Regions from separate parts of the Guptibacillus sedimenti genome, predicted to be linked through region 1. Evidence: predicted binding sites of a transcription regulator. Region 1 holds the regulator's gene; the other holds the start of a gene.
What was found. Region 1 encodes NrdR, which represses ribonucleotide reductase genes. Its sites were predicted from a motif close to AACACNATATATNGTGTT; they were not measured.
Positions count from the first base shown of each region.

Region 2: PQ578_RS07395 (vitamin B12-dependent ribonucleotide reductase) is a predicted target of NrdR. The motif match lies at 8,623-8,640, and genes of this name have one in related genera.

Region 1 covers NZ_JAQQWV010000001.1:1,172,844-1,188,266, reverse strand. The annotation lists gene PQ578_RS05765 (M42 family metallopeptidase) at 1-987, opposite strand, end outside; gene PQ578_RS05760 (dUTP diphosphatase) at 1,068-1,550, opposite strand; gene PQ578_RS05755 (sigma-w pathway protein ysdB) at 1,647-2,042, shown strand; gene PQ578_RS05750 (TVP38/TMEM64 family protein) at 2,105-2,677, opposite strand; gene PQ578_RS05745 (cytochrome ubiquinol oxidase subunit I) at 2,819-4,141, shown strand; gene PQ578_RS05740 (cytochrome d ubiquinol oxidase subunit II) at 4,175-5,215, shown strand; gene PQ578_RS05735 (DUF1294 domain-containing protein) at 5,253-5,531, opposite strand; gene rplT (50S ribosomal protein L20) at 5,605-5,961, opposite strand; gene rpmI (50S ribosomal protein L35) at 6,007-6,207, opposite strand; gene infC (translation initiation factor IF-3) at 6,230-6,733, opposite strand; ribosomal protein L20 leader region at 6,823-6,944, opposite strand; gene thrS (threonine--tRNA ligase) at 7,122-9,059, opposite strand; T-box leader at 9,102-9,317, opposite strand; gene PQ578_RS05710 (putative sporulation protein YtxC) at 9,374-10,210, opposite strand; gene dnaI (primosomal protein DnaI) at 10,309-11,241, opposite strand; gene PQ578_RS05700 (replication initiation and membrane attachment family protein) at 11,257-12,609, opposite strand; gene nrdR (transcriptional regulator NrdR) at 12,742-13,200, opposite strand; gene PQ578_RS05690 (cytosolic protein) at 13,275-13,664, opposite strand; gene speD (adenosylmethionine decarboxylase) at 13,817-14,206, opposite strand; gene PQ578_RS05680 (glyceraldehyde-3-phosphate dehydrogenase) at 14,558-15,423, opposite strand, start outside.
Region 2 covers NZ_JAQQWV010000001.1:1,487,944-1,503,366, forward strand. The annotation lists gene PQ578_RS07360 (YqhG family protein) at 1-723, opposite strand, end outside; gene PQ578_RS07365 (DEAD/DEAH box helicase) at 701-2,371, opposite strand; glycine riboswitch at 2,581-2,669, shown strand; gene gcvT (glycine cleavage system aminomethyltransferase GcvT) at 2,882-3,982, shown strand; gene gcvPA (aminomethyl-transferring glycine dehydrogenase subunit GcvPA) at 4,009-5,352, shown strand; gene gcvPB (aminomethyl-transferring glycine dehydrogenase subunit GcvPB) at 5,349-6,806, shown strand; gene PQ578_RS07385 (rhodanese-like domain-containing protein) at 6,871-7,242, opposite strand; gene PQ578_RS07390 (lipoate--protein ligase family protein) at 7,509-8,339, shown strand; gene PQ578_RS07395 (vitamin B12-dependent ribonucleotide reductase) at 8,754-11,318, shown strand; gene mntR (transcriptional regulator MntR) at 11,500-11,946, shown strand; gene PQ578_RS07405 (patatin-like phospholipase family protein) at 12,064-12,978, shown strand; gene PQ578_RS07410 (SA1362 family protein) at 13,056-13,493, opposite strand; gene PQ578_RS07415 (DUF1385 domain-containing protein) at 13,468-14,415, opposite strand; gene PQ578_RS07420 (YqhR family membrane protein) at 14,639-15,169, shown strand; gene aroQ (type II 3-dehydroquinate dehydratase) at 15,264-15,423, shown strand, end outside.

The DNA.
Region 1 (15,423 bases):
CGCTGCGTGTGTATGAATGTAGCGTGTTGCAATCGTGATCGAAAGAGCAGGTACACCGTTTGCTGTTAAGTGAATTTTTCCTGAGTCCGTACCTCCACCTGCAATGGAGTCAAACTGATAAGGGATGTTGTTCTCATCTGCAGTATCTGTAACAAAATCACGAAGTCCCTTATGACCAACCATTGAAGCATCGTACATAATAATTTGAGGACCTTTCCCCATTTTCGATTGAGCATCCTTATCGCTCACGCCAGGAGTATCGCCAGCAATACCAACATCAACTGCAAAACCGATATCTGGCTTAATCATGTTTGTTGCGGTTGTTGCTCCACGAAGGCCTACTTCCTCTTGGACTGTACCAACACCATATACCGTATTTGGATGTGCTTCACCTTTTAGTTTTCGAAGTACTTCAATCGCAATTGCACAGCCAATACGATTGTCCCATGCTTTTGCCATAAGCATTTTTTCATTATTCATGACTGTAAATTCACAAACCGGAACAACGGAATCTCCTGGCTTTACGCCCCATTCCATTGCTTCCTCTCTACTAGATGCACCGATATCAATAAACATATCTTTCTTATCAACTGATTTCTTACGCTGCTCAGCAGGAAGAATATGTGGTGGTTTTGAACCAATCACGCCCATAATATTGCCATTACGAGTCATCACGTTCACACGTTGAGCAAGCATCACCTGTTCCCACCAGCCGCCAACAGTTTGGAAATAAAGGAATCCTTTATCGTCGATGCGGGTAACCATAAAGCCAATTTCATCGAGATGTCCTGCAACCATGATTTTAGGACCTTCTGCATTACCTTTTTTAACAGCAATTAAACTGCCGAGGTTGTCATACATGATTTCATCAGAAAGAGATTCAATATGCTTCTTCATTACGTCGCGAGGCTCACGCTCGTTACCAGGTACACCATTCGCATCTGTAAGTTCTTTAAGCATCTGTAACGTTTCGTCTAGCTTTGCCATATGTATTGCCCCCTTAATATGTATTCACTGTTCATTATAACGGTTTCCGAAATATTTAACAATTCAGAGGAGTCTTAAACCTAATATCCCTGGTCCTGGCGATTATGATTCACTTTATTTTTTTTCAAATACGCCTCACTTATTTCTTTATACTCAAGTCCAATTGTTTGTCCCAAAGTTAGGTAACTCTCCATTAAATTGTAATAAGGTTCTTCTTTCTTACTAACAAGTCGATCAATCGCGCGATAGACATCATGAAAGGCCTGAACTTCTGATGACGCCGCTTTTTTTGGCAGACCTTCAAACGCAGTGATGCCTAACTCTAGTCCTAATGATAAAATAAAATGAATCCCATCAACATACTCCTCTAATATCGTTTCTTTCGGTGAAGGTGCTTTTTTACTCCAATATTTAAAGCAGCGCGTTTCATTCGCAAGTTCTCCTAATTCAACTTTAAGAGCAAGAAGCTTATTTTCAAACAAATCAACGTCATCTAGCCCGTGTTCTTGTACAATTCGATCATCTAATTGTTTTTGTAATGTAAATAATAACTCAAAATTCATTGCAATCGTCCCTTCAAAATCTTTTCATTTTATGAAACCTTTCTTTATCATATACGTATAGAGAATAGAAGCATAGTGAAAATGAGGTGCTGACTAATGATACTTATCCTATTTCGTCTTGTCATTCTCGTAGCCATGGTTTTGATTGCTTATTCTGTCATTCGCTTTTTTATGGATCCAAAACGCAAGCTCGAAAAAGCCCACGATCATAAAGAATACTATTTTTTCGATGACTCGTCCAATGTTCGAAAGAATTTTCTTGTCACTTACAAAGGAGCTCTCTTTGAAGGTGAAAAATACCTTGGAACAACCGATAAGTCCTTTGATATTATCACGCTTTCGATAGGCGTAAAAAACGCTTCAGAACTTTATTTACTCGAGAAAGAAGATTTCTATTTTCTAGAGAAAGAAATGGACATCCGGTATCCAAGCGCTAGAATTGAATGGAAAAGCCCTGTGAAAGAATTTCTTCGTCACCGTGAAGACTCATAATGTCAAAAGCCCCCTCCAAGCTTGGAGGGGGCTTTTATCTATCATCCTATTTTGAAATCAATTTACCTTGCAGGTTGAAAAAAATCCTCCCATTTCATAACCCATTCCTTTCTTTTAAGTAGAAAGAAAAGAATAACAAGGCCTAACAGCATTAATAGAATAAGTACTGGGTCAAAACCACTGATCGCTGTTCCAAAGAAGGAATAAAACAGTGCAAGAGGCAAGTTTGATATAAGAGATGAACGAAGATAATCGGGAAAATCTTTTGACACCTCAATTAAGCAAAGCGAAATAAAATGAAAATGAACAAAGGGTACCAATCTTAGAATTGCAATCTGCCCTACTGACATAGGCATATGCTTTCGAGTCCATCTTTCTTTCATTCGAATGATTTTCTTGAACAAACCCGGTGTTCGTTTCACGACCAGATAAAAAACCGAACTTACAACGGTAATGCCAATCACCGAATAGATAGTTCCATATATAGCTCCAAACAATACACCGCCTGCCACACAGACCACACTAACTGGTACAAAAACAAACTGCCGAATAAAATGAAAAATAATGAAATAGAACGGGGCGTAAATTCCGCTGTTCGACACAACCTCAACAAGCGGCAGGACGAGCTCATTCATGATGTTCCCCCCTTCCTTTTACCTTTATGACAAGAGACGAGCTGTTATGTCAAATAGTGAAGCCTCAAAGAGAATATTTTCTGGAAATACGTGGACAATAAGGGGAGATTTGATGAGAACGGTAACTGGAGGGGATATTAGATGGATGAACTCGTGATTGCTCGTTCATTGTTTGGCATGACAATGGGCGTACATATTATTTACGCTACTCTCGGAGTAGGGCTACCCTTAATGGTGCTTGTAGCTGAACTGATGTATCAAAAAACAAAAGATAAAGATTATGCACTCATGGCGAACAGGTGGACAAAAGGGTTTGCCGTATTACTCGGAGTCGCAATTCCAACAGGAACGATTGCAGGCGTGCAGCTTTCTCTGTTATGGCCAGGTTTTATGGAGGTTGTAGGACGAGTCATTGCCCTACCATTTCAAATTGAAATTTATGCCTTTTTCCTCGAAGCACTCTTTATGTCGATTTATGTTTATGCAGCAGATCGACTTTCTCCGCTTATGCGGATCGTTAGTGTTACACTCGTTGCCTTTGGCGCAAGTGCTTCAGCGATTTTAATTACAAATGTCCATGCTTTTGAAGGCACACCAGCTGGATTTGAAATAGTAGATGGGAAATTTGTTAACGTGGATCCGTGGGAAGCATTTTTTAATCCTTCCTTCATCGTTACAGCAGGACATGTCACAGTATCTGCTCTTATGACAGGTGCTTTTGTCATTGCTTCTATTGCTGCATATAAAATGATTCGTCAACGAGGGAATACGCGTGAATATAAATTTCATCACAAAGCTTTAATGATGGGGCTCGTTATCGGAGGGATTTTTTCAATTTTAACGGCGTTAAATGGGCATGAATCCGCTCAGCAATTGTATCAATACCAGCCTGAAAAGCTGGCAGCTGCAGAGGGATTGTTTGAAACACAAACATACGCCCCACTTGCCATAGGTGGCTACACAGATAAAGAGGAACGAGAAGTGAAGTGGGCGATCGAAGTTCCTTGGGCGCTCAGCTTTCTAGCTGACGATGCTTTTGATACAGAAGTGTTAGGACTTGAAGAATGGCCAGAAGATGAGTGGCCTCCCTTGTTTGTCCATACTCTATTTAATGCAATGGTTGGAATCGGCTCTTTATTGATGCTCCTATCCATCGTGGGGTTTACTTGGTACAAAATTCTCAAACGAAAAGAATTCCCACGCTGGCTAATGTGGGCGTTTATTGCCGCTGGTCCTCTTGCCATCACTGCAATTGAATTCGGATGGATCTTCGCTTGTACCGGAAGACAGCCATGGGTTATTTATCACGTGATGAAAACAGAAGAAGCGGTGACAACTTCTGGAAACATCGGACTGCTATTTGTTCTATTTCTCATTGTTTATATCATTCTCATGATTTCAACAGTGCTCGTGCTGCGTTATTATTTCAACCGTAATCCAATTAGTGAAGAACTTGATCAATAATCCAAGGAATCGTACGTCTATTAAAAATAAGAGGTGAACAACATGTCAGAAGCATTTTACGCCATCACATTAATTTGGGGACTTGTTTTCATTTATGCGGTTATGGCGACAATCGATTTCGGTGCTGGATTTTGGTCGATGATTTATTTAAATCGAAATAACACGAAAGCAACGAATATAGCAAACCGCTACCTTTCTCCTTCCTGGGAAGTAACGAATGTTTTCATTGTAGCTATCGTTGTAGCGCTCTTTAGTTTCTTTCCTGGAGCGACATTTACTTTAGGGACAGTGCTACTTATTCCTGGCAGTTTAATAATTTTATTACTTGCGCTACGCAGTGCCTTTCTCGTATTTTCCCATTCAGCATCGGAGAATTACAAGCGGATCTTAACACTTATTTCAGGAATTACCGGTTTTCTAATTCCAGCCCTTTTGATTTGCGTGTTACCGATTACACACGGTGGGTTTATCAAAACAACAAACGGAGTAGAACGCTTGTTATTGAGTGAATTGTTTACAAGTCCAAGTGTCTACGCGTTTATGGCTTTTGCTATCTCAAGCACACTTTTTCTTTCATCACTTTTACTCTCTGATTATTCAAATGTATCAGCAGATCAAGAAGCTTATCAAACGTATAGAAGAGATGCCATACTCGTTGGCCCAATCTCACTTGCGATGGCAGGTTTGCTCGTTCTCACCATTCGAACAGAAGCGCCATGGCTTTATGAAAGGCTTATGGACTATGTGCCATGGTTGATTGGTTCAATGATCACTTTTGCGATCGGGTATCTCGCTCTCTTTATTCCAAGAAAAACAGGAGTCGGCATCCCAAGACTTGCTATGATTAGTATTGTCATTCAGTATTTACTCGCAAGCTATGCTTATGGATCAGCGCATCTGCCTTATATCGTTTATCCAAATGTTACGATTGAAACAGGATTTACAGATCCTGCTACCTTTCGCGCACTAATTGTCACGTATATTGTCGCTTTCTTTATCTTAACACCAGGCTTTATTTATTTCTGGCGCCTCTTCTTAAAAGATAAACGGTACCTTAAACAAAATGAATCTTAAACGCAAAAAAACGCAGCATATGCTGCGTTTTATCATTTTACTTATTCAAGTATATAGAACCGCTTATCAAAAGGATATGTACAATCATAACAGCAGGAATGCCGTAAACAAATTGAGAATGCTTCGTTTTATGTCTAAACCGTTTCATACCAAAATACCCTCCGATACTCCCTCCAATTACAATAAAAAGCCACAACGTCTTTTCTGAAATCCTTCGACCTCTCTTTTTTGCTCTTCGTTTGTCTACTCCCATTATAATGAAACTTCCACTATTAATAAGAACCAAATAAATAAAAAATATAATAAGACCGTTCACTTCACATTTCCTCCTAACTTAAAGCTTTCTACAAAAAAACCATCCTCAACGTGTGAGAATGGTTTTTGAGAACTTATTTCAAGTTTTCTTTTGCTTTTGATGCTAGTTCAGCGAACGCTTTTTCGTCGTTAACTGCTAGCTCAGCAAGCATTTTACGGTTGATGTCGATACCAGCTGTTTTAAGACCAAACATCAAACGGCTGTAAGAAAGTCCGTTCAAACGAGCTGCCGCGTTGATACGAGTGATCCAAAGCTTACGGAAGTCGCGTTTTTTCTGACGACGGTCACGGTAAGCGTACATGTTTGATTTCATAACTTGCTGATTAGCAACTTTGAAAAGCAAAGACTTCGATCCGTAATATCCTTTTGCGAGTTTTAACGTTCTTTTACGTCTGCGACGTGTTACGTAGCCACCTTTTACTCTTGGCATACTAAACCCCTCCTAATTTCTGTGTCTAAATAATATGAAAACCGATTACTTCTTGTTGTAGATTAAAGTCTTAATGCGCTTGAAGTCACCTGCGGAAACAAGAGAAGCTTTACGAAGCTTACGCTTCTGCTTTTGAGACTTGTTACCGAACATATGGCTAGTGTAAGCACGGCTGCGCTTAAGTTTACCTGATCCAGTTTTCTTAAACCGTTTTGAAGCTCCACGGTGAGATTTCATTTTTGGCATGAGTGAGTTCCTCCTTCAAGAATTACTTTTCTGCGATAGGTGCCAAGATTAGGAACATGCTGCGTCCTTCCATTTTTGGTTTGGACTCAACAGTTGCAATATCTTTGCAATCTTCTGCTAGGTGCTCAAGCACCTTTTTACCGATATCAGAGTGTGTAATCATACGTCCGCGGAAACGGATCGATGCTTTCACTTTGTCACCTTTTTCAAGAAACTTACGTGCATTACGAAGTTTCGTATTGAAGTCGTGTTCTTCAATATTCGGGCTCAAGCGAACTTCTTTAACGGTAATAATCTTTTGTTTCTTACGCGCTTCTTTCTCTTTCTTCTGCTGCTCATAGCGGAACTTTCCGTAGTCCATAATGCGACAAACAGGAGGTTTCGCGTTTGGAGCAACCATCACAAGATCAAGATTTGCATTACGAGCCATATCTAATGCCTCATTTTTGGATTTCACACCAATTTGGTTTCCGTCTGCACCAACTAGACGTACTTCCCGAGCACGAATGCCCTCATTGACGTTCATATCTCTACTAATAATCAGCCACCTCCATGGTTATTGTTCGATGATGATCATCTCACATGATGTCATTAAATGGTTTATATCCGGTTCAAAGCATAAAAAAAGCGTCGGCGCATACGACACCCACACATTACACAATTATAAGAACAGTGTACCTGCAAACTACCAATTATGGCGTCAATCAGGTGAGAAGCGGGCGCTTCTGCTTGCTTTGTTTCCGATATTTAATTACCTAAGACAGTATACCATGCTGACCAAATTTATGTCAAGGTGATAAGATTCGTTCGAAGTGCACTTGATTATCATAACGAATCTTTCTCTTTGTGACAAGTGTTTTTTGTATATTTGTTTCATCTTATAAAATAAAGCCGGCATTTACGCCGGCTTTTCGTTACTTTTTGTCTTTAATTTCTTCTTCTATTCGAGCAGTAAATTCGTTTAGAGAAACAGTCTCAGAATCCTGCTGGCTGTAGCGACGAACATTAACCGCTTCACCTTCAACTTCTTTATCCCCTACTACGAGCATATAAGGGATTTTCTGCATTTGTGCTTCACGAATTTTGTACCCAATCTTTTCGTTGCGTTCGTCTACTTCAACTCGAATTCCAGCGCGTTGAAGTTTTTTCTGAACACTCTTCGCATATTCCAGGTGTACTTCCGATACAGGAATAATTTCTGCCTGAATTGGAGCAAGCCATGTTGGAAATGCCCCTTTATATTCTTCAATCAAGAAGGCTACAAAGCGTTCCATTGTAGAAACGACACCTCGGTGAATGACGACTGGACGATGATGGTTACCATCTTCACCGATGTAAGAAAGATCAAATCGTTCTGGAAGAAGGAAATCAAGTTGGACAGTCGAAAGAGTCTCCTCTTTACCTAATGCAGTTTTCACTTGAACATCTAATTTCGGACCATAAAATGCCGCTTCGCCTTCTGCTTCTACATATTCAACGTTAAGATCATCCATTGCTTCTTTCAGCATTTTTTGTGCTTTTTCCCACATTTCGTCATTGTCGATATACTTTTTCTTATCAGCTGGGTCACGATAAGAAAGACGGAATGAATAATCACTAATATTGAAGTCTTTATAAACTTCCTGAATCAGCTCGACAACTTCAATAAATTCTTGCTTAATCTGATCTGGACGACAGAAAATATGAGCATCATTTAACGTCATTGAACGTACGCGCTGAAGTCCTGCTAGGGCACCAGACATTTCATAGCGGTGCATTGTTCCTAGCTCAGCCACACGATACGGAAGACTGCGGTAGCTTTTCAGATCATTTTTGTAAATCATCATATGGTGGGGACAGTTCATTGGACGAAGAACCAATTCTTCTGTTTCATCCATTTTCATTGGTGGATACATATCGTCTTGGTAGTGATCCCAATGACCACTTGTTTTATAAAGCTCCACGTTCGCAAGGTGAGGTGTATAAACATGGTTATAACCAAGACGTTCCTCGAGGTCAACAATGTATCGTTCAATCGTACGGCGAATCGTCGCTCCTCTTGGCAACCAGATTGGGAGCCCTTGTCCAACTTCTTGAGAAATCGTAAATAGCTTTAGCTCTTTACCAAGTTTACGGTGATCGCGCTCTTTCGCTTCTTCTAAAAGACGAAGGTACTCTTCAACCTGGGACTGCTTGGGAAATGCTGTACCATAAATGCGTTGTAGCATTTGATTTTCGCTATCTCCACGCCAGTACGCACCTGCAATCGATAGTAGTTTAAAGGCTTTGATCTTACTAGTTGAAGGAACATGTGGCCCACGACAAAGATCAAAGAATTCGCCTTGTTCATAAATTGTCACCTGTTCATCGTCAGGTATCGCTTCAAGCAATTCTAACTTAAGATCATCGCCAATTTCCTTAAACATTTTCTCTGCTTCAGCACGACTGACAACAATACGCTTCACTTCAAGATTTTCATTAATAATTTTTTTCATTTCTTTTTCGATTTTCGGAAGATCTTCAGGTGTAATTGATACAGGGCAATCAATATCGTAATAGAATCCACTATCAATGACTGGGCCAACGCCAAGTTTCACATCACCATAGAGACGCTTAATCGCTTGAGCCATTAAATGAGCCGTACTATGGCGAAGAACTTCAAGTCCGTCTTCACTTTCTTGTGTTACGATTTCAATCGATGCATCTTCTTCAATTTCACGACGCAAATCGAAAAGAACGCCATTCACCTTTCCTGCAAGAGCTTTTTTCTTTAAGCCCGGACTAATTGAGCTTGCAATCTCTTCAGTTGTTGTTCCTTTATTAAATTCTTTCACAGAACCATCTGGGAACGTAATCTTTACCATTTCAGCCATGCTTCTTCACTCCTTTTTGCATATAAAAAAACACTCATCCCAAAAAGGGACGAGTGTTTTATCTCGTGGTTCCACCCTGCTTCCCATATAGAGAAAATCCTATACGGCTCAGATTGCTGTAACGTAGCAGAAACGCTACCCTATTTCCAGGGTAGAGTTCAAAGGTGGTAAGAATGCTTGTCTCGCTAGGAAGTTCACACCAATCCTTCCCTCTCTTAAAGCAGACAGAACATCTCATGTCCTTATCGTAACAATAACGTATATGCGTGTATGTAGGTATTATAAGTAGTGTACTTATGAAAATCAAGCTTATTTTAATGATTGCCAGAAAAAAAGTTTTTAACCCGTGACAACGGAAAAAAACATAGTCGTTCTTCAAAAACATTACGAATGGTTTGAGCCAACCCTTCTTCCGTGTCTTCTGTATATAAATAAATTTCTTTAGGAGCAAGAATCAGAAGCGGCAAAAGTATTTCAGAATCTATTTCTTCCAAAGAAAGTCCATTTGGAATGTTATCAAGTGTTTCATGAATCCCATTAAGCTTATGACCACTTAGATCATATAATCGGTAGCTACCATCAAAAACAAGCACAACTTTTTCTTGGAGAGCCTCTCTTGATTTAAGAAGAAGCCTTAATGCTTCAATAAAATTCTGATATTCTTGCTCAAGTTTATACTCGTCAATCGCTTCGCCAATTAGCTCAGTTAACAGAGCTCGATAAGGACCGGTTCGAAACCGTAAATAAGAGTCAAATAAGATCGTTCCGCCCTGTTCAATACAAGAAAACGTTGATCGATGCAATAAATCAACCCGCTTTGTGTAGCGATCAGAGCGAGGGAGTTCTTCTTTGTCTCCCTCTCCAATACTTTTTGCAATTGCTGTAATTTCGCCAATTTCATCTTTATCTTGATAGTAATATTTTGTTGTTAATATTTGTTTCATCCATCGCTTCTCATAGATGGTGCTAACACAGCGGACGATGCATTTGGAGATGTGATAACACAACTTTGCATTATATGGTTCCACTTGTACAGAGAGCGTTAATTCCTCTTCATTAACGGAGACTTTTTGTTGAACGTTCCTATCCTTTATCAAATATTCATAAACAAATTGAAAATCTTCTTTTTGATCAAATGTTATTGAAACCAATATATCCCCCCCCCTGTCCACCTTCTTACTAAAATCTATATGGCTCCAGATTGGAAATGATGTATAGAACAATAAAAAAGCCTTCCCTAAGGAAGACTTTAGACTCGTCTATTTTTCCCCTGTAAAAAGACTGGGGTGGTAAAATGCTTTATTCTTTCCATGATTCGCTTCGCTTTTGTTTCTTCAATTCCACTTTTATGAGAGTAAGCGAGATGCTCCTCTAACAAGGAATAATCTAGATTAGAAGAATAAAGGGTTGGTAATCCTTCTGTCATGCGATATTGGAGCAGAGCACCAAGTATGTCATCCCGTACCCAACTCGAAATATTTTCAGCCCCAATATCATCAAGGATTAATAAAGGAGTCTCTTTTAAGTAATTTAGCTTTTCATCAATCGATTGATCTTGTATGGCACTCTTCATTTGTCGAAAGAAATCAGGCGTATAAATAAACTGCGAACGAACGCCTTTTTCCTTCGCTAACTGATTTGCAATTGCCCCTAGAATAAATGTTTTGCCAACACCAAAACCACCATGAATATAGAGCCCTTTCTTCGTTTCACCCGGAACAAAGTCCTCGACGTATTGAATAGCTGTACCAATCGCTTCAATTCGCACAGGATCTTCATCATCCAAATCCGCAAATGTCGCTTCAAGAATTTCTTTTGGAATATAGTAGCTCTGAATCATTTCATTACGCTTCTTATTCTTATCTTCTTCAATCCTTGTTGGACAGCGATTATAACGAATATCGATGACTGAACGATTAAGAAATAACTCCGGCTCGTACCCTTGCATCATATTAATACAGTTGGAGAGCCCCGGGCACCCCTCACACCGTTTAGACTGAGTCGTAAATTCATACAATCTTGCAAGACTTCGATCAATCATTTTTTCATCGACTTCATCTTGTTCCTCAATAAATGCTTGAATATCTTCATCTGCCATGATCGCTTTTTTCATTTCTTGATATTGCTGTTGGAACTTCTTGTTACCCGGCATTTTATTAAACGATTCTTGGATGGACTCCATACATTTCACCCCGCTTTATTTTTTGTATTTGCTTAGCATTTTTTTGAGCTGATCTTGTTTTTCTGAGCGCTCTTCATGAGACATATCGGGTTCTTTTTGATCCGATATCCATTCAGGAACTTTGTCTTTTCGAGCTGTAGAACTTCCCTTTCCTCGAGATGCTGGATTCGCCTTTTTCTTGGGCTGCTGTAGTTCTTTTATGGCAAGATCCATGGCTTCTCTCACTGTCTTTACCCTGGCTCTTGCCCAGTGACTCGCAAATTTTTCTACGTAGTTTTTCGAGAGTTTTTTATCTTGTGTTTCAATAATAAAATCAAGAAGAACGTTCATTACACCAGGAGTTAGCTTCTGTTCATCCATAATACGCTCGACAAGCTTCATATCTGCTTCTGATGGCTTACCACCTTCTGCCGCACGTTGGAGAATATCATAAGGTGTCATTTGCTCATAACGCTGAGCGGCCTTCTCCTCTTCCGTTACAGGCTCTTTTGTATGGAATTCTTGCAATGCAGCAGGCTGTCTCCTATATTGAAGAGCAGGTACCTTTCCTCGATTTTCAAGAGCAAACCAGCTGCTTACTTCTTTTCGGAGAAGATCATCTGATAGCTCATCATGATGAATGGCCGCCTGTTCCACGATTCGCCCCATTTCATAAGGCTCAATCTTATAGACAAAAGCAAGTCGCTCAATTGTTTTCTTAACCGAATCAGTAAACATTTTCTCTGTTACAATCATATCAGAAATGTGCTGTTTCATCACATCAAAGTCAAATTCAGATGAAGTGAAAACAAGACCCTTATTATCATTTCGACTTGCGATCTCTCGAACATCATCTTCTTCCTCATAACTTGCCGTCATCTCAGAAGGATGCAGGGAATCGTATACTTCGTTAAACGAAGCAGTCATATCTTTATATTCTGACAAATCTGGCTTTTCATCAGAGAAATACTTCTTTAAATCCTGGTATCGATTACGCCCTAATCGATTGAACAAATAAATATTTAAAACACCGTCATTAAAAAAACGATCAGGTGTTAGCGGTGGCTGAAGCTCGTAAGTAAAGTGTCTCGGATCTTCTCCGTTTTTGAGGAAAGTTTTTAATAAGCCGATCCCCTCTAGCTTTCGTCGCTCTTCAAGTAGTTTTTTTGTATCCCATCTCATCATCAGTAATAAATGATGATGAGTCATTTTTGTAACAAGACTGTCCTGTTGCTCATGGGCGCTCCACATCGTCATATAGAGACTGTAGGCCCCTGCACCAATTAGAGGCTGGTACAACAGGGTAAGGACATTCCTATCATACTCATGCAATAACCCGAACGCCTCAATTTGAAGCGTATCAACAGGAAGAAGTTCTTTCCAATGCATATGCTTCACCTTTATATTCCTTCATAGATTTTTCTAACTAACTGATAGCCTGAGACATAGCAAGGTCTTGACTCATCATGGCATTTGTCTTATTAACGTACAAAAAAAGAGCTTACACTAAGCTCCTTTTCCTTACTCTGCTCTGTTAATTAATTCTTTAAGCTCACGAATAAAAACATTGATATCTTTAAACTGACGATAAACGGAAGCAAATCGAACGTAAGCCACTTCGTCAACTTTTGCCAGTTGATCCATCACAAGCTCACCGACAGTATCACTACTGATCTCGGAAGCTCCCTGATTACGAAGGTCCCGTTCTATTTCATTTACGATGGTTTCAAGTTTTTCGAGCGGCACGGGTCTTTTCTCGCAGGCTTTAATTAAACCTCTGAGAATTTTTTCCCGGCTAAACTCTTCCCTAGCTCCATCTTTTTTCACGACAATAAGCGGTATTTCTTCAACTGTTTCAAACGTTGTAAATCGATAGGTACACGATTCACATTCGCGGCGCCTGCGTATCGATCGGCCTTCATGAACCGGTCTGGAGTCAAGCACTCTTGTACCATTATGATTGCAGTTGGGACAGCGCATTAGATCATCTCCACTAAACGAACAAGATTTCTATCTCTTATTTTAGCATAAAATGTGCGACGACACACATCCTACTATATTTGCTCTGAAATGCCTGTTCCAATCAACGTTAGCTTTTTCTTCAAATCTGAATAAATCGTTTCAATTACCTTTTTACTAAAACCAAAATCTACAGGTAGTGGTGTTTCTGTCGAAACGGAAAAATCTACCGCTGTTTTATAACCGCGCACGGTCACGACCGTTACTACAATTAACGCTTTTTTAGGAGCTTTCACTTGAAATACAAACTCTCCACGTTCGGGTGAATTGGTCACGATTTCACCTTTGTAGTGTTTTTGAAGAATCGCTTTCGCTTCTGTAAAAGCCTGTTCCTTTGTCGCTTTAAAATAATGCGTTTTCAATGTAGGATTTTGATGCCTTTCCCCTGTTTCAGAACGATTGCTAAAAAACTCTTTTATTCCCACCCCTAGTCCTCCTCTATTTTTTTTAAGAATAGCAATAAATGACTGATAAATCAATGAGGTCGCGCTGAATCGCCAATCATCACAAGCTAATAAATTTCTTAGCTAAACTAAAAAAGGGCCCCCAGGGTGCCCTTTTAATCGAAGTATTATTATTATGAAGTAAACGCTGACTGTTCTTCTCTAACTTTAGGTTTTACAGGTCCCATGCCTCGTGGAAGTTCGATGTTCTCACGCGTATCCGCTCCAAGTGCATCCGCAATGTAGTTTGCAGCTACGTTTGGATCAAGATCACCACAAGTATACACATCAATACTTGCATAACCATGCTCCGGGAAACTGTGAATTGTTAAATGTGATTCAGAAATAATCACAACACCACTTACACCCTGAGGTGCAAATTTATGAAATGCTACTTCTCGAACCTCTGCACCAGACTTAAGAGCAGCTTCAACAAACGTTTCTTCGATAAATTTCATGTTGTTTAATTTTTCAGTGTCACAGCCCCATAGTTCAGCAATGACGTGACGTCCCATTGTATCCATAGCAAAATTCCCCCTTTATTTTTACTCATGCCTAAAGCATGCGGTATTGAAAATCCACCACGGGGGAAAGTTAGTCCGATGAGGTCCTAACCCTTTAAGTAGTTTTCAATGCCAAATTGCTATAAAAGAAGTTCACGAAAAATAGTATAAGGCTTTTAAAATAGATTTGCAAGAATAAATTAAATGCAAACCTTTCTTCTCTCCACTCACTTTTACAAAGCGAGTAGAGCGGCAATAATAAAAATATATCCAAAATGGACGAGAAATATCCTGTATCTTGAAGTTATTTTCGCGCTTTAGTTAACCTCAAAAAAAAGAAGCAGGATTGCTCCTACTTCTTTCCTTTTCAATCTATACGCTCACTTTCAATTTCTCAGGAATTCGTTCACCTACGTACTTTGCCATATCCACGACTCGACAAGAATATCCCCACTCATTGTCATACCAGGCAAGTACCTTTACTTTTTTATTTTCAACGACCATTGTCGATAGTCCATCTACTATAGAAGAATGAGCATTACCATTGTAGTCAATTGATACTAATGGTTCATCAGAGTAAGCAAGAATACCTCTTAGGGGCCCTTCAGAAGCAGCTTTTAAAGCATCATTAACTTCATCAATGGTCACTTCTTTCTTAAGATCAACCACAAGGTCGACTAATGACACATTTGGTGTCGGTACGCGAAGCGACATTCCGTTAAGTTTCCCTTCTAAATGAGGCAATACTTTTGAAATCGCTTTAGCTGCACCTGTCGACGTTGGAATAATTGATTGGCCACAGGCACGTGCTCTTCTTAAATCTTTATGCGGATTATCGATGTTTTTCTGATCATTCGTATATGCATGAACTGTTGTCATCATACCCGAAACAATTCCAAAGGACTTATCAAGCACTTGAACAACCGGAGCCAGACAATTGGTTGTACAAGATGCATTTGATAAAACATGATGTTTCTGATCATTGTATTCGCTTTCATTAATGCCCATCACAATTGTAAGATCTTCATTCTTACCAGGTGCTGTAATGATTACTTTCGTAGCTCCTGCATCAATATGATAACCGGCTTCTTCTCTCGTACGAAACTTGCCAGTAGCTTCAATTACAATGTCGATTCCCATCTCTTTCCATGGAAGAGTTTTTGGATCACGATTATTTAAAACAACCACTTTTTTATTGTTAATCTTTATCCCATTCTCAATTGGTGTAACCTCTCCAT
Region 2 (15,423 bases), 320 kb from region 1:
TGGCTCATACTGTTTCCTTAGTGCCTCTTTTTCTACTTCATATCGTTGATCATTCGTATTGCCCTCGTAAAATTGATCAAGAAGGTGCTGGTCAGAGGCCCACCTTATCCTTGCCTCTTCGGCCCACTGTACGTCTTCTTTTGTGAGCAGCATTTCTACAACAGATTCGAGTCTTTTTAATCCACTTTCTGGTTTTATGATAGGTGTTACGGTAAAAGCATAGTCAGGAATTTTTGGGGTAAGCGACTTTTCTAGTAACAAATTGTGAAAGTCATCGACTACCGCTCCACTAACAAGGTGAAGACCGAGTGAAAGAAGACGGTGTTTTTTTCTATCACATTGATAGGAAATTTTTATATTAAGACAAAGCCAGGGATGAAGAGGATATTGCTGTTGCTGATTCGTTTGTACATCCTCATATAGACGAATGGAAGAGGCGAGTTTTTTGGTGGAGGAAAAGATTTGATGCAGTCTTGGTGCTCCAAAATGAACAAACTCACCTTTCTCTTCAATAGTTTGATTTGTAATTAACGTAAGCGTCATCGGTCGTGGCGTTCCGCCTGTCTTTTCAAGGTAATGCCAATAAAATGGTCGGTTCATTAACTCTTTATCAAGTTCAATGGTTAGTTGAACATCGAGGAGGCCAGGTTTTTCGTGTAGAATACGACAATCATTCGCGAGAAAATACGAACGCAAATAGTTATGAATATTTTCTTGGTGCATCTGAATCCTCCTTTTGATAATTGATTAGTTCTTTAATATTATCCATCTTAATTTTTATTTCTCCTTCACTTTCGGAATGAAGGAGAATGTCAGAAATATGTTTTTCAATATCACGCATCCCGAGGCGAGTTAAGATCTCATCTAGTTGACCTATGACACTTTCAAACAGCTGGATCTTTTCGTATAACAGGGTAAGTATATGTTCTTCAACCGTATGTTTTGTTGCAAAATTATAAATGTGAACATCGCCTTCTTGGCCAAGTCGGTGAATGCGGCCGATCCGTTGCTCAATCCTCATAGGATTCCATGGAAGGTCATAGTTAATGACGTGCTGACAAAATTGAAGGTTGATCCCTTCGCCACCAGCTTCTGTGGCAATAAGAACTTTAGCGTGATTTTTAAATAACTCTCTCATCCAATCTTTCTTTCCGCGTTTAAACCCACCTCGAAAAGGAACGGAAGTAATACCGTGCTCCTTTAAAAACCATTGTAAATATAGCTGTGTCGCCCGATATTCCGTGAAGATAATGACTTTTCCTTCAATTGATTGTATTAGTTCAAGGGCTTTTTGTGCTTTTGAATTTGTTGGTACACCTTCAATTTTTTTAATTAAGGAGTGGATGAAGGTTTGTGTGACTTCATCAAGAGAATCTTTTTCAAGCATTTTTTTTAACGTCATATAGGCAGCTTCACGACTTGAGCAAATTTCTCTTAATAAGGTAATAATCGAAAATTGACTACGGGTTGAAATCGGTTCCTTCTTTAATGCTTCAACTGAACGATAAAGATCTTCTTCTTCAGGTGAGAAAGTAATCGGTACCGTTTTTACAATTCGTTCAGGCCAATCCATACCAGTATCCTCACGACGATTCCTTACCATTACTTTTTGTATTAGTGTGCGAAGTCTCTCTTCGTCTTCAGCATTTTTTTCTTTTCCTTTGTAATCCTTTTCGAAATTCTCAAAGCTGCCGAGATGACCTGGTTTTAGTAATGATACTAGGTTGAAAACTTCATCAAGACGGTTTTGAACGGGAGTAGCTGTTAATAGAAGGCAGAACTTCTTAGGCAAATGTTGGACAAATTCATAGTTTTTTGTTCGGTTGTTTTTTAAACGATGCGCTTCATCGATGATGACCATATCATAATGTTGCTCATAAACAATTGACCGATGGGGCTCACGTTTTGCTGTATCAATCGAGGATACGACAACATCACACTGATCCCAAACATAGCTTTTTCGTTGAACGACAGCAGGTATATAAAACTTTGTGTTAAGCTCGATAGCCCATTGAGACACTAACGAGGCTGGGACAAGAATAAGAACTTTTTTTACTAACCCACGAATCATATATTCTTTAATTATAAGACCAGCTTCGATTGTCTTTCCGAGACCAACCTCATCTGCTAGAATTGCCTTTCCATTCATCTCCTCAACGACTCGCCGTGCAGCTTCGAGTTGATAAGGGTGAGGTGTTAAGTCAGGCAGGTAAGTAGGAGCTTGTAATCCTTTAAACGATGGGATAGCCCGATGTTGTTCAGCTTCGATAGCCAGTTTAAAAAGCTCCCAATTAGCCCATGGTCCATCCTCTTCAATTTGTTTGAGAAAGTTGTTTGTCCACTCTTGATCGAATTGTAATTCAGTCCTCAAAATGAAAACCCTTTCTTTAAAACTGTTATTTACGAATGAAATAAGTTTAATGTATAATATTGTTCGTGTTTAATATATTAGTTAAAATACTTTTATTATTAAAAAGATTGTTGCCAACGCTCCTATGGTAGTGGTAGGATTGAAATCGAAAGCATTAATAGTATGAATCAATCCGTACAATCCAATACCTTAAAACTGAAAATAAGCGAATGAAGGCAAGAGGAGAGACTGCTAGATGCAGCGCCGAAGGAGCAAGCAAAGTTGTGAATCTCTCAGGCAAAAAGACTCTTGTTAGACGCACCTCTGGAGAGAGCTTCTTTAAGCCGCCAAAGATGTAATCCTCACGCTTTAATGTGAGGAGAAACTTTCAGGTCAAAAGGACAGAGAAAACACGCTACTGACAGCGGGTTTTCTCTGTCCTTTTTTTAATGGCTGGACATGGTTTGGTTTGCATAGTTGGTTAGGGTTAAATGAAACGATTTTGATTTCGATGTTATAGGAGGGAACAAGATGAGCGAGTTATTGAAAACCCCGTTATTTGAAACGTATAAGTCAATGGGTGCTAAAACGATTGATTTTGGTGGATGGGCACTTCCTGTTCAATTTTCTAGTATTAAGGAAGAGCATGAAGCTGTGAGAACAAGAGCTGGATTATTTGATGTTTCTCATATGGGAGAAATTGACGTCAAAGGTGAAAAAGCTCTTGATTATCTTCAGAAGATGATGACAAATGATGTTAGCAAACTGAAAGTAAATGGAGCCCAGTATACTGCGATGTGCTATGAGGATGGTGGTACGGTAGACGACCTTCTCGTTTACAAACACTCGGAGGAACATTACTTATTAGTCGTAAACGCAGCGAATACCGTGAAGGATTTTGACTGGCTTCAGGAGCACATCATTGAAGGTGTATCCCTTAATAATATCTCGAATGAGATGGCTCAACTAGCGATTCAAGGTCCAAAAGCGGAGGTCATTCTGCAACGTCTCACAAATACAGATCTTTCATCAATTGGTTTCTTTAAGTTTCAGGCTGATCTTAAGATTGCGGGAATTAAAACGTTAGTTTCTCGAACTGGTTATACAGGTGAAGATGGATTTGAACTATATACCGCTTCAGAAGATGCCCCTGCTCTCTGGAAGGCGATTTTAGCTGCCGGTGAACCTGAAAATATCTTACCTTGTGGATTGGGAGCTCGAGATACTCTTAGATTTGAAGCTAAGCTGGCTCTTTACGGACAGGAGCTAACGAAGGATATCTCTCCGCTTGAAGCGGGAATCGGTTTTGCTGTTAAAACTAGTAAAGAGGCTGATTTTATTGGTAAATCTGCTCTCCTTCGTCAGCGTGAAACTGGTCTGGATCGAAAACTAGTTGGTATTCAAATGATTGGGAGGGGTATTCCTCGTACGAACTACTCTGTTTATAAAGGGGAACAACTTATTGGAGAAGTGACAACAGGTACACAATCGCCAACTTTAAAAAAGAACGTAGGTCTTGCGCTAATTAAGAAAGAGTATACAGAAATAGATACTGAGCTAGATGTGGAAATTCGCAATAAGCGTGTACAAGCAAAAGTTATTCCATCACCATTCTATAAACGTCAGAAATAAACGGATACTGAGGAGGAAATGAACATATGAAACATCGCTATTTGCCAACGACTGACCAGGACAGGAAAGAAATGCTTGAAACGATTGGGGTGGACTCTGTTCAGGATCTTTTTGAGGATATTCCAGAAGCCATTCGTTTTAAAGGCGAACTAAAGGTGGAAAAGCAGCTTTTTGAATCGGAATTGATTCGTTACATGTCAAAGCTATCATCCCAAAATGCGAATACTCTGGAAAATGCGTCTTTCCTCGGTGCTGGCGTTTATGATCATGCCATTCCTTCTGTCGTAGATCACGTTATTCGTCGATCTGAGTTTTATACGGCCTACACGCCGTACCAACCTGAAATTTCTCAAGGTGAATTGCAAGCTATTTTTGAGTTTCAAACGATGATTAGTGAATTAACAGGAATGGAAGTAGCGAATTCCTCGATGTACGATGGTCCTACGGCTCTAGCTGAAGCGGGTCTGCTAAGTGCCGGACAAACAAAAAAGAAAAAAATCATCGTATCTAAAACGGTTCACCCAGAAGCGCGTGCCGTCATTGATACTTATGCTAGAGGGCAACGCTTATCCGTTGTAGAAGTCGATTCGAGCAATGGAGTTACAGACTTAGATAAGTTGAAGCAAGAAATTGACGAAAATACTGCTTGTGTGATGGTTCAGTATCCGAACTTTTTCGGGCAACTTGAACCATTGCCAGATATTGAAAAGCTTGTACATGAGCAAAAAGCAATGTTCGTCGTTTCAAGTAACCCACTGGCGCTTGGCCGCTTAACGCCACCTGGTGAGTTGGGTGCGGATATTGTTGTGGGAGATTGTCAGCCGTTTGGTATCCCAGCTCAATTTGGGGGGCCTCACTGTGGATATTTCGCAGTGACAAAAAAACTAATGCGGAAAGTTCCAGGACGTTTGATTGGACAAACAACTGATGAGAATGGACAGCGTGGTTTTGTACTTACGTTACAAGCAAGAGAACAGCATATTCGTCGGGATAAAGCAACGTCCAATATATGTTCAAACCAGGCACTAAATGCGCTAGCTTCCTCAGTTGCTATGAGCGCGCTCGGAAAGAAAGGCGTACGCAAAATGGCAGAGCAAAATATAAAAAAAGCTCATTATGCAAAAACGCGTCTTGAAGAAGCTGGTGTAGAGACTGTGTTTAATGGCGTCTATTTCAATGAATTTGTTATTAAGGTTAACGGCCCAATCAAGGAATTGAATCGCAAGTTATTAACCAAAGGAATCATCGGTGGGTATGATCTTGGTCGCGATTATCCTGAACTTAACAATCACATGCTTGTCGCAGTAACAGAAAATCGTACAAAAGCGGAAATTGATATGTTTGTAGAAGAAGTGGGGGGAGCGAAATGAGTAAAGACCAGGCGTTAATATTTGAGCTAAGTGAACCGGAGCGTATTTCATACAGTCTTCCTGAACTTGATGTTCCTGACATTGATTTAGATGAATGGTTACCGGAGGAATTTAATCGCAAAACTGAACCGGAGCTACCAGAAGTTTCGGAGCTGCAGCTAATGCGTCACTATACCGCCTTATCGAAACGTAATCATGGGGTGGATTCTGGATTTTATCCGCTTGGATCATGTACGATGAAGTATAATCCAAAAATTAACGAAGATGTGGCAAGGTATCCTGGTTTTGCTTTTGTTCATCCGCTTCAAGAAGAGGAGACGGTTCAGGGTGCGCTAGAAATGATGTACAACCTGCAGGAAAACCTTGTCGCTGTAACAGGTATGGACGAAGTGACCCTACAACCTGCTGCAGGTGCTCATGGCGAGTGGACAGGATTAATGATGATTCGTGCCTATCATGAAGCAAATGGGGATTTCAATCGTACAAAAGTCATTGTCCCAGACTCTGCCCACGGTACAAATCCCGCCTCTGCCACCGTTGCTGGTTTTGAGGCAGTGACCGTTAAATCAAATGATAAAGGGCTTGTTGATCTTGAAGATCTAAAGCGTGTTGTAAATCATGACACCGCAGCTCTTATGCTTACAAATCCCAATACCCTTGGTCTGTTTGAAGAGCAAATTACCGAGATGGCGACAATTATTCATGATGCCGGTGGAAAACTCTATTATGATGGTGCGAATATGAATGCCATTATGGGGGCAGCTCGCCCGGGGGATATGGGCTTTGATGTAGTGCATTTAAATTTACACAAAACCTTTACTGGACCACACGGTGGAGGAGGACCTGGTTCTGGACCTGTGGGCGTTAAATCAGATTTAATTCCATATCTTCCGAAACCAGTTCTTGTAAAAGAAAATGATGCGTATCGTTTTGACTATGATCGTCCTCAATCGATTGGACGAGTGAAACCTTATTATGGAAACTTTGGTATTAACGTCCGTGCTTATTCGTACATTCGTACGATGGGGCCAGAAGGACTAAAGCAAGTATCTGAAAACGCAGTTTTGAACGCAAATTATATGATGAGACGTCTTCAAGATGCTTTTGTTTTACCGTATGAACAGCATTGTAAGCACGAATTCGTTATTTCTGGTAAGAAACAAAAGAAACTTGGCGTGCGAACGTTAGATATGGCCAAGCGTTTGCTTGATTTTGGGTATCATCCACCTACGATTTATTTCCCTATCAATGTCGAAGAGTGTATGATGATTGAACCTACAGAAACTGAATCAAAAGAAACGCTTGATGAATTCTGTGATGTACTGCTTCAGATTGCTAAAGAAGCAGAAGATAACCCTGAAATTGTTCAGGAAGCTCCTCATACAACTGTCATTGGTCGACTGGATGAAACGACCGCCGCTAGAAAACCAATATTGCGATACCAAAAAGCGTAGTCTGCCTATCAGCGTAATTGAATACTTTTCGGAAATAAAAAAGCAGCTGCCACGCAGCTGCTTTTTACTTCTTCTTTACTTTTCCGCCCCATTTTTTGAAGCCGCCTTTTAACTGATAAAGGTCCTTGATCCCGTGCTTTCTAAGGATGCTTGCAGCACGAGCGATAATAATTCCGTTGTAATCATACATATAGACTGGCTGGTCTTTGCGAATTTCTTTAATACGCATTTTGAGTTGACTAACAGGAATATTTCTTGCGCCAAGAATATGGCCGTTATCAAATTCGTTGGGTTCACGAACATCAATCAGTTGGGCTTTACGATAGCCCGCTCGGAATTCTTCCTCCGTTAACGTTTTCAAATTCCTTTTCTGTATGTAGCGAGTAATGACAACATACACAATGATCGCGACGAGTAATGCGATAATCCATTCCATATAGTTTGTTACACCCTTTCAAGTAAAATCGACAACCTTAAGTTTACACGTCTTTTCCCCTTTCCGCAAAAGAAAAAAAGAATAAATAAAAAATTCACCTGAAGGTTACCGAATTAAATGCGAAATATTATTTTGGTTAGAAATAAAGTCCGTCACGTATCGACCTTTCTTTTATAAAATAAGAGAGTGTTCATTGGTCATCCATTTTCACCTCTGCTAGAATAGGAGAGGTGTTAGAAATTAACTGTGATAAAGGAGTACCGATAATGAAGCAATGGGCATTTATTGATTCGGGAGAACGTTCTCCAGCATATAACATGGCACTAGATGAAGCGTTGTTGAAATGGCACAGTGAAGGGAGCATACCTCCCGTCATTCGATTTTACGGGTGGAATCCTCCAACCCTATCAATCGGTTACTTCCAACGTATTGAAAAAGATATAAATATGGAAGCCGTAGAGAACTATGGGTTGGGCTTTGTAAGAAGACCTACAGGTGGAAGAGCCGTTCTTCATGATAAAGAGGTTACATACAGCGTTATTGTATCTGAAGATTATCCTGATATGCCAACTACGGTAAGGGAAGCATACCGTGTTATTTCTGAAGGCCTATTGATTGGTTTTCAACAACTTGGTTTAAATGCTTACTTCTCTGTTCCTGAAACTGAGAAAGAAAAAGAGGAACTTAGAGCTCCGAGGTCTGGTGTATGCTTTGATTCTCCCTCGTATTATGAACTTGTCGTGGAAGGACGGAAAGTGGCTGGGAGTGCTCAAACGCGCCAAAAAGGTGTCATCCTCCAGCATGGATCTATTTTGCTAGATATTGATGAAGATAAATTGTTTGATTGCTTTAAATTTAAAAATGATCGTATTCGTGAACGGATGCAAAGAGGATTCAGAAACAAAGCGGTCGCTATTAATGCACTTCGCGATACACCAGTATCAATTTCAGAAGCGATTAAAGCCTTTTATGAAGGATTTCAAAAAGGCCTTAACATTGAGTTAGTCCCATTTGAGCTATCAGAAGAACAAGAAGCTTACGTGAACGATTTGGCAATGGACAAGTATGCAAGTAACGAATGGAACTTTAGTAAATGAGCACCTGCCATGGGTGCTTTTTCCTATTGACTATAGAGGAACAAATGTTCTAAAGTTATTCTTGTTGCATTAACGAAACGCATTCTTTATTTAAAGATAGGCTAAGACCAAAAGACAGAATGTGGATAAATGTGCAATAGACAAAATTCCTCTTTTTTCTCTGTTCTTGTAATTCAACCTTGATTTATCGAGTTTAATCTCGTATTTTCACTTAATTTGAAAGTTGACAAATTAAACGAACATCCGTCGTTTTACTATATGTAGTATTGGGTAAAGAATTCTGAACACTATATATGGTTTAAAATGATTGTCTGCATGATGGACATGTGCTACTATTAATCAAGACGATTTATCACAGTTACATACATCTAGAGTTGCTCTTATATGTATAAATGTCGAAACGGAGGGGTTTATATGACAATAAAAACCAATGAAAAAAGAAGGTCCATTAACATCGCACAGTTAAATAAAGATATTGAGATGTTCGCGCAGGTTCATCCTATTACAGAAGATATGCACCTTACCCACAAAGGTGTAAGTCGTCTTGTTATGCTGGATCGCTATGCCTTTAAAGATACTGAAAAAAAGACGTTACAAAAAGGTGATTTTGTTGTCTTAACGATTAAGGAAGATCCAAAGTTCCCAGCAAGAGGTCTTGGATATATTGAAAAACTTGATCTAGCTTCAAAGAAAGCGACTGTTGCTGTGCATGAAGACTATGTCGGTGTACTGGATACTGAAGAAGAGAGAGAAACTGGCTTAATTGTACGTTCATTGGACGTTATTGAGAAGCCCCTTGAAGTTTACTATGAGCAAATTGCACGACGGAACGCTCGGGGCTTGGCAGATGTTGAGAAAACGGATGGTGAAAAGAAATATTGGGAAGATCGTTTCTATAATGAACTTTCATCAATGAACTTTGTCCCAGCAGGACGAGTACTATATGGCGCAGGTGCAGATACGGAAGTAACTTATTTCAATTGTTATGTTATGCCGTTTCCACAAGATTCAAGAGAAGGCATTTCGGAGCACCGCAAACAGGTAATGGAAATTATGAGTCGCGGAGGCGGGGTAGGAACAAATGGCTCAACGCTTCGTCCGAGGAACACTCTTGCAAGAGGAGTTAATGGAAAGTCATCGGGGTCCGTTTCATGGCTTGATGATATTGCAAAGCTTACACATCTCGTAGAGCAGGGCGGATCACGTCGCGGTGCACAGATGATCATGCTTGCAGATTGGCATCCTGATATTATTGAATTCATCATTTCAAAAATGCAAAACCCACGTATCCTTCGTTTTCTTGTGGAAAACACAAAAGACGAGCAAATTAAAAAGCTTGCAGAAGATAAACTAAAATTCACGCCTCTTTCTGATGCTGAGAGATCGATGTACCAAAGCATTCTAAATTATCGTAGTATCCCTGGTACTGGTGGTTTTGAAGAAAAAGTGATGCAAGACGCACAGGATAAATTAGCGACTGGTGGTACGTATTCCGTTCATAATCCAGACTTTTTAACTGGAGCAAATATTTCTGTTTGTCTTACGAAGGATTTCATGGATGCAGTCGAAAATGATGCTGAGTATGAGCTGCGCTTCCCTGATGTAGAAAACTATACGAAAGAACAAATGAGTTTCTACAATGAGAACTGGCATGAATCAGGTGATGTTCGTGATTGGAAAGAACAAGGATTCCCTGTAAGAACGTATCGTAAAGTTCAGGCAAAAGAGCTATGGGATCTTGTCAATATTTGTGCAACATATTCGGCAGAACCAGGAATCTTCTTTATTGATAATGCTAATGAAAAAACAAACGCTACATCTTATGGCCAAAAAGTGGTAGCAACGAATCCTTGTGGAGAGCAACCGTTAGCGCCTTATTCAGTTTGTAACCTTGCGGCTGTAAACCTTGCTGAAATGGCAAATAAAGAGACGAAAACAGTTGATTTTGAAAAATTAAAAGAAACTGTTGAAGTAGGCGTAAGAATGCAAGATAACGTTATTGATGCAACGCCTTATTTCTTAAAAGAAAATGAAAAACAAGCTCTTGGTGAGCGCCGTGTGGGTCTAGGAGTAATGGGGCTTCATGATTTATTGATCTATTGCGAAACAGTGTACGGTTCAGAAGAAGGCAATAAGTTAACTGATCAAATATTTGAAACGATCGCGACAACGGCTTATCGTGCTTCAGTTGACTTAGCTAAGGAAAAAGGCAGTTTCCCATTCCTTGAAGGTGAAACAGCAGAGGAAACAAATCGGTTACGTGAAGCTTTTGTTAACACTGGCTATATGCAACAAATGCCGAATGACTTACGAGACAGCATTATGGATTATGGTATTCGTAACTCACATCTACTAACTGTAGCGCCTACGGGTAGTACAGGGACGATGGTTGGCGTTTCTACCGGTCTTGAGCCATACTTCTCGTTCTCTTATTTCCGCAGTGGTCGCCTCGGTAAATTTATCGAAGTGAAAGCAGACATACTTGCAGAATACTACGAGAGAAATCCAGAAGCAGATCCCGAGAAGTTGCCAGAATGGTTTGTGTCCGCAATGGAACTTGCGCCTGAAGATCATGCTGATACGCAATGTGTGATTCAGCGCTGGGTAGATAGTTCAATCTCTAAAACGGTAAACGCGCCAAAAGGGTATTCCGTAAAGCAAGTAGAAGCTGTTTATGAACGTCTTTACAATGGTGGTGCTAAGGGAGGCACCGTTTATGTAGACGGTAGCCGTGATTCTCAAGTTCTAACACTTAAAGCTGAGGATAATTCATTTGAGCAGCTTGAATTTGAGGATGGGATGCAAGAAAAGAAACAAGTTGTTCTTGTTGATACAATCACTGACCTTCGTTCAACTGATGTAACAATCGGGTCTGAAGTAGGAAATACGTGTCCGGTCTGTCGGAAAGGGCAAGTAAAAGAAATCGGTGGATGTAATACATGTGATAATTGTAGTGCACAACTGAAGTGCGGACTTTAGGATCAGGGAGCGAAGGATAAGCGGAAACGTTTATCCTTCATCTTTTTGTGATCTCCTTTAGCTACTTCACAAAGGTTTGCCTCTTAATAAAAGCATATGGAACCTTTCCTTGTATCCGCCCATACTATGGTGTATGCTTTTATTAACTGGCTTAAATGGAATAAAAGATGGAGGGAATCCAATGGCCACTACTCCAAGTATGGAAGATTATATTGAACGTATTTATGCACTAATAGACGGAAAAGGGTATGCTCGCGTATCAGACATTGCGGAAGCACTAGAGGTACATCCCTCCTCGGTAACAAAAATGATTCAAAAATTAGATAAAGGTAAATATGTCGTTTACGAAAAGTATCGCGGCTTCATGCTTACTCCCAAAGGGAAAAAGCTAGGCAAGCGACTCGTTGATCGCCATGCTTTGCTTGAACAATTTCTAGGTGTTATCGGGGTTAATGAAGAGAACATATACGAAGACGTTGAAGGGATCGAGCATCATTTAAGTTGGGATGCTATTGATCGAATTGGAGATTTAGTCCAATATTTTGAAGAAACGAGTGGACGAGTGGATGAACTTAGGGAAGTCCAGCGGAAAAATGAAGAAGCTCACGAGGAACAATCCGAGGTTTAATTGGATTGTTCTTTTTTCATCAATAAAGACTTTATCGATATGAAACAATATCTTTTTTCTGTACTAAATTTTAGCTTATAAGCTTAGGCTTTAATAAGGTTGGAAGGAGGTAGGGATGTGTATATTGACGGAGTGTTTTCAGGTGGGGGAGTAAAAGGAATTGCACTTGTGGGAGCACTTCAAGCTGTGGAGAAAAAAGGGCTTTCATTTAAGAGAACAGCTGGAACGAGTGCTGGTGCTCTTATTGCTGCACTGATCATTGCAGGGTATAACGGGCATGAGTTAGAAAACACATTGCTTGATACAGATTTGACTTCGCTATTAGAGAAAAATTCAGGTTTTACGTTCCCGCTTCTTCGCTGGTTGATGTTATATTGGAATCTTGGTCTTTATTCTGGAAAGGACCTAGAAATTTGGGTGGGGGGATTATTGAAAAAGAAGGGGATTTCAACATTTGGAGATCTGCCTGAAGGTTCCCTTAAGATTATCGTATCAGATATTACGAAAGGAAGGCTTGTTGTATTACCTGATGACCTTGCCCATTATGGATTCGTGCCAGAGCAATTTTCAGTTGCTAAAGCAGTGCGTATGAGTGCAAGTTTGCCATTCTTTTTTAAGCCTCAGCCTCTCTATTCCATTAATGGAAAAAAACATTACATGGTAGACGGAGGGATATTGAGTAATTTTCCACTGTGGGTTTTTCAACCGCCTGATCATAAAAAACCGCTTCGCCCAGTGCTGGGGTTTCAACTGAGTGCAAACTTTAATCAAATTCCTGAGAATAAAATATCAAATGCCGTTGACATGTATCAGGCTCTCTTTGAAACAATGAAACGAGCTCATGATGCACGATACATTGAAGATCAAAAAGCTCAAAATATCGTATTTATTCCGATTAATCAGGATATTACAACTGCATTTAAATTAGAGAGACATGGACAGAAGAAATTAATCATGTTAGGTAAGGAGCGAACTTCTCAATTCCTCAATACGTGGCGGAAAATGCCTGAAATACAAAGAAAGGATGGCTGAATATCAGCCATCCTTTCTTATTTAAAGACTTAAATTCAAATGAAAACTCTTGCTAAAAGCACGGTGCTTCGCTTTTTTTAAAAAAGAGCTCTGTTTTTCTTCTTGCCTTTACGTCCTTCAATGACCGTAAAAGGATTTTCTTTCTTGTCTTCTTGTAATGAACGCTTCTTAGGCGTAAGTCGTTTAGATGGGATGACCCGCAGGTGAGTGGCATTTCTTCTAGGTGTAGCTTTTTTCTTTTTAAATTTTGAAGATTGTTTTGCAGCTCTTTGATAGGCAGTTGATTGTTGCCCCATTTTTTTTGCCATCAATTTTTTTGCAATAAAGATGATCACGACGGCAATTGCTGCAGTGATAAGAAGCTGCTTGAAAAGTCCGCTTGGATCTGTGAGTATTTTCCATAAAAAACCAATAGCTGCAAGACCTATTAATAAATAAATCAGAGGTTGAACAACACGGCGCGACAAATGATTCACCTCCTGTTCATCTTTACACAACTTTTGTGCTTGAATCATCTTCCTCTCGTAATTTATCTCGAGAAAGTAGTTCTTTAAATGAGTGGATTGCTACATCTACTTGCTTATCATCAGGATTCTTCGTCGTTAGGAGCTGTACCCATAATCCTGGATAGCCAAGCCCTTTCAAAACCGGGATGTCTCTCACTTTGTTCGTTAGCTGAAGAACTTCAAAAGAGACACCAAGGACAACTGGTATTAATGCAACACGATATACTAACCTGACCCATAAAGGGTCAGTGGGAACTAATAGATAAATAAACACTCCGATGACGACTGTGAAAAGAATAAAGCTACTTCCGCATCGGTAATGCAGTCGTGATTGTTTCTGGACATTATCGATTGTAATGGGTAATCCAGCTTCATAAGCATTAATTACTTTGTGCTCTGCACCATGATATTGAAACACTCTTTTAACGATAGGTGTGAGTGAAATGAAATAAATATAGCCGAGCAGTAGAATCAGTTTAATGAAACCTTCTATTAAATTCTGAACCACGTGACCTGGAAATATAAACTCCAGTGAAGCTGCAGCTAATGCTGGTAATAAGGTGAAAATGGTTTTCACAAAAGCGAAAGAAATAACGCCTATAGCAGCAGCACCTAATAAAAGAGTTAGTTTAGAAGGCTCATCTTTTCCAAGGACTTCCTCATCTTCAGAAGGATCAACATCGTAACGCTCGCTCGAGAAATTTAAGTGCTTCGTCCCATTTCCACTAGCATCAATGATTGCGACAACTCCGCGTATGAAGGGAATCTTCTTAAGTTTTGTTCGTATTGGTTTCGGCTGTTTGGGAACTTCTAGATAATCAATCGATCCATCCTTTCGCCGAATAGCAGTTATAGATGTATGTTTCCCCTGAAACATGACGCCTTCCACAACCGCTTGCCCGCCATATGCAGGCTTGTTAGTATCTGACAATATCTCTCACCAACCTATAGTATGAAGTAGAATGTTTTGAAACGATTATACTCTTGTTTAAATGTACTTAATACCATTCTACAAGAAATAGGCAAAAACCTCTAGATGGGAGATGTTAATAATCATTTTCCCCAACGTTAGTGATTTTAATCTCTCCAATACACATATTTTCTAATAAATAATTTCGTGTACAGTAGGAAATGCTAGGTATGAGGTGAATCTAATGGAAAAAGAAAAGCAGCAGGACTCAAAAGAAAACGAGCAGCTTGAACAGAATAAGCAAGAAGAACCTCTTTCTTTCACATCAAAAATTGTTACCATCGGAATAGCGGGGGGACTGTTTTGGGGACTTATTGGGTATTTGACTTATTTATTTAAGTTCACGAAAATACCGCCTTCGTTAATTCTTTCACCGTGGGCACTTGGAGAGTGGAAGAATGAACAGCTAGGTCAATGGATAGGTATCCTTTCAATTGGACTTGTTTCCATTCTCGTTGCATTTTTATATAAAATAACGCTTGTGAAAATCAATAATATGCTGGCAGGGCTTGCTTATGGGGTTGTACTATGGATCATTGTATTCTACTTGCTTAATCCAATGTTTATTGACTTGCCGACAATTACAAAACTAGATCGCAATACAGTTATTACAACTATCTGCCTCTATTTACTCTATGGAGTATTCATTGGCTATTCGATCTCATTTGAGTATCATGAGAACCAGCAAAAGGGCACTTCCTATTCAAACAAATGAAGCTATGGTAGAATGTTCATGGAACATTCTCTTTTTTTTATGCATCATCTGAGTTAGAGAGAACTGCCGAATCGTCATGAGTAAGGAGACTGGCATGAAAACATTCTATGTGCTTAACGGACCTAATTTAAATCGACTGGGTAAACGTGAACCTGACATTTATGGGAACGAAACGCTTGAAAATGTGGAACAGCGATTATCTCAATTAGCTAGTGAAAATGAGGCAACTGTAATTTTTCGTCAATCAAATCACG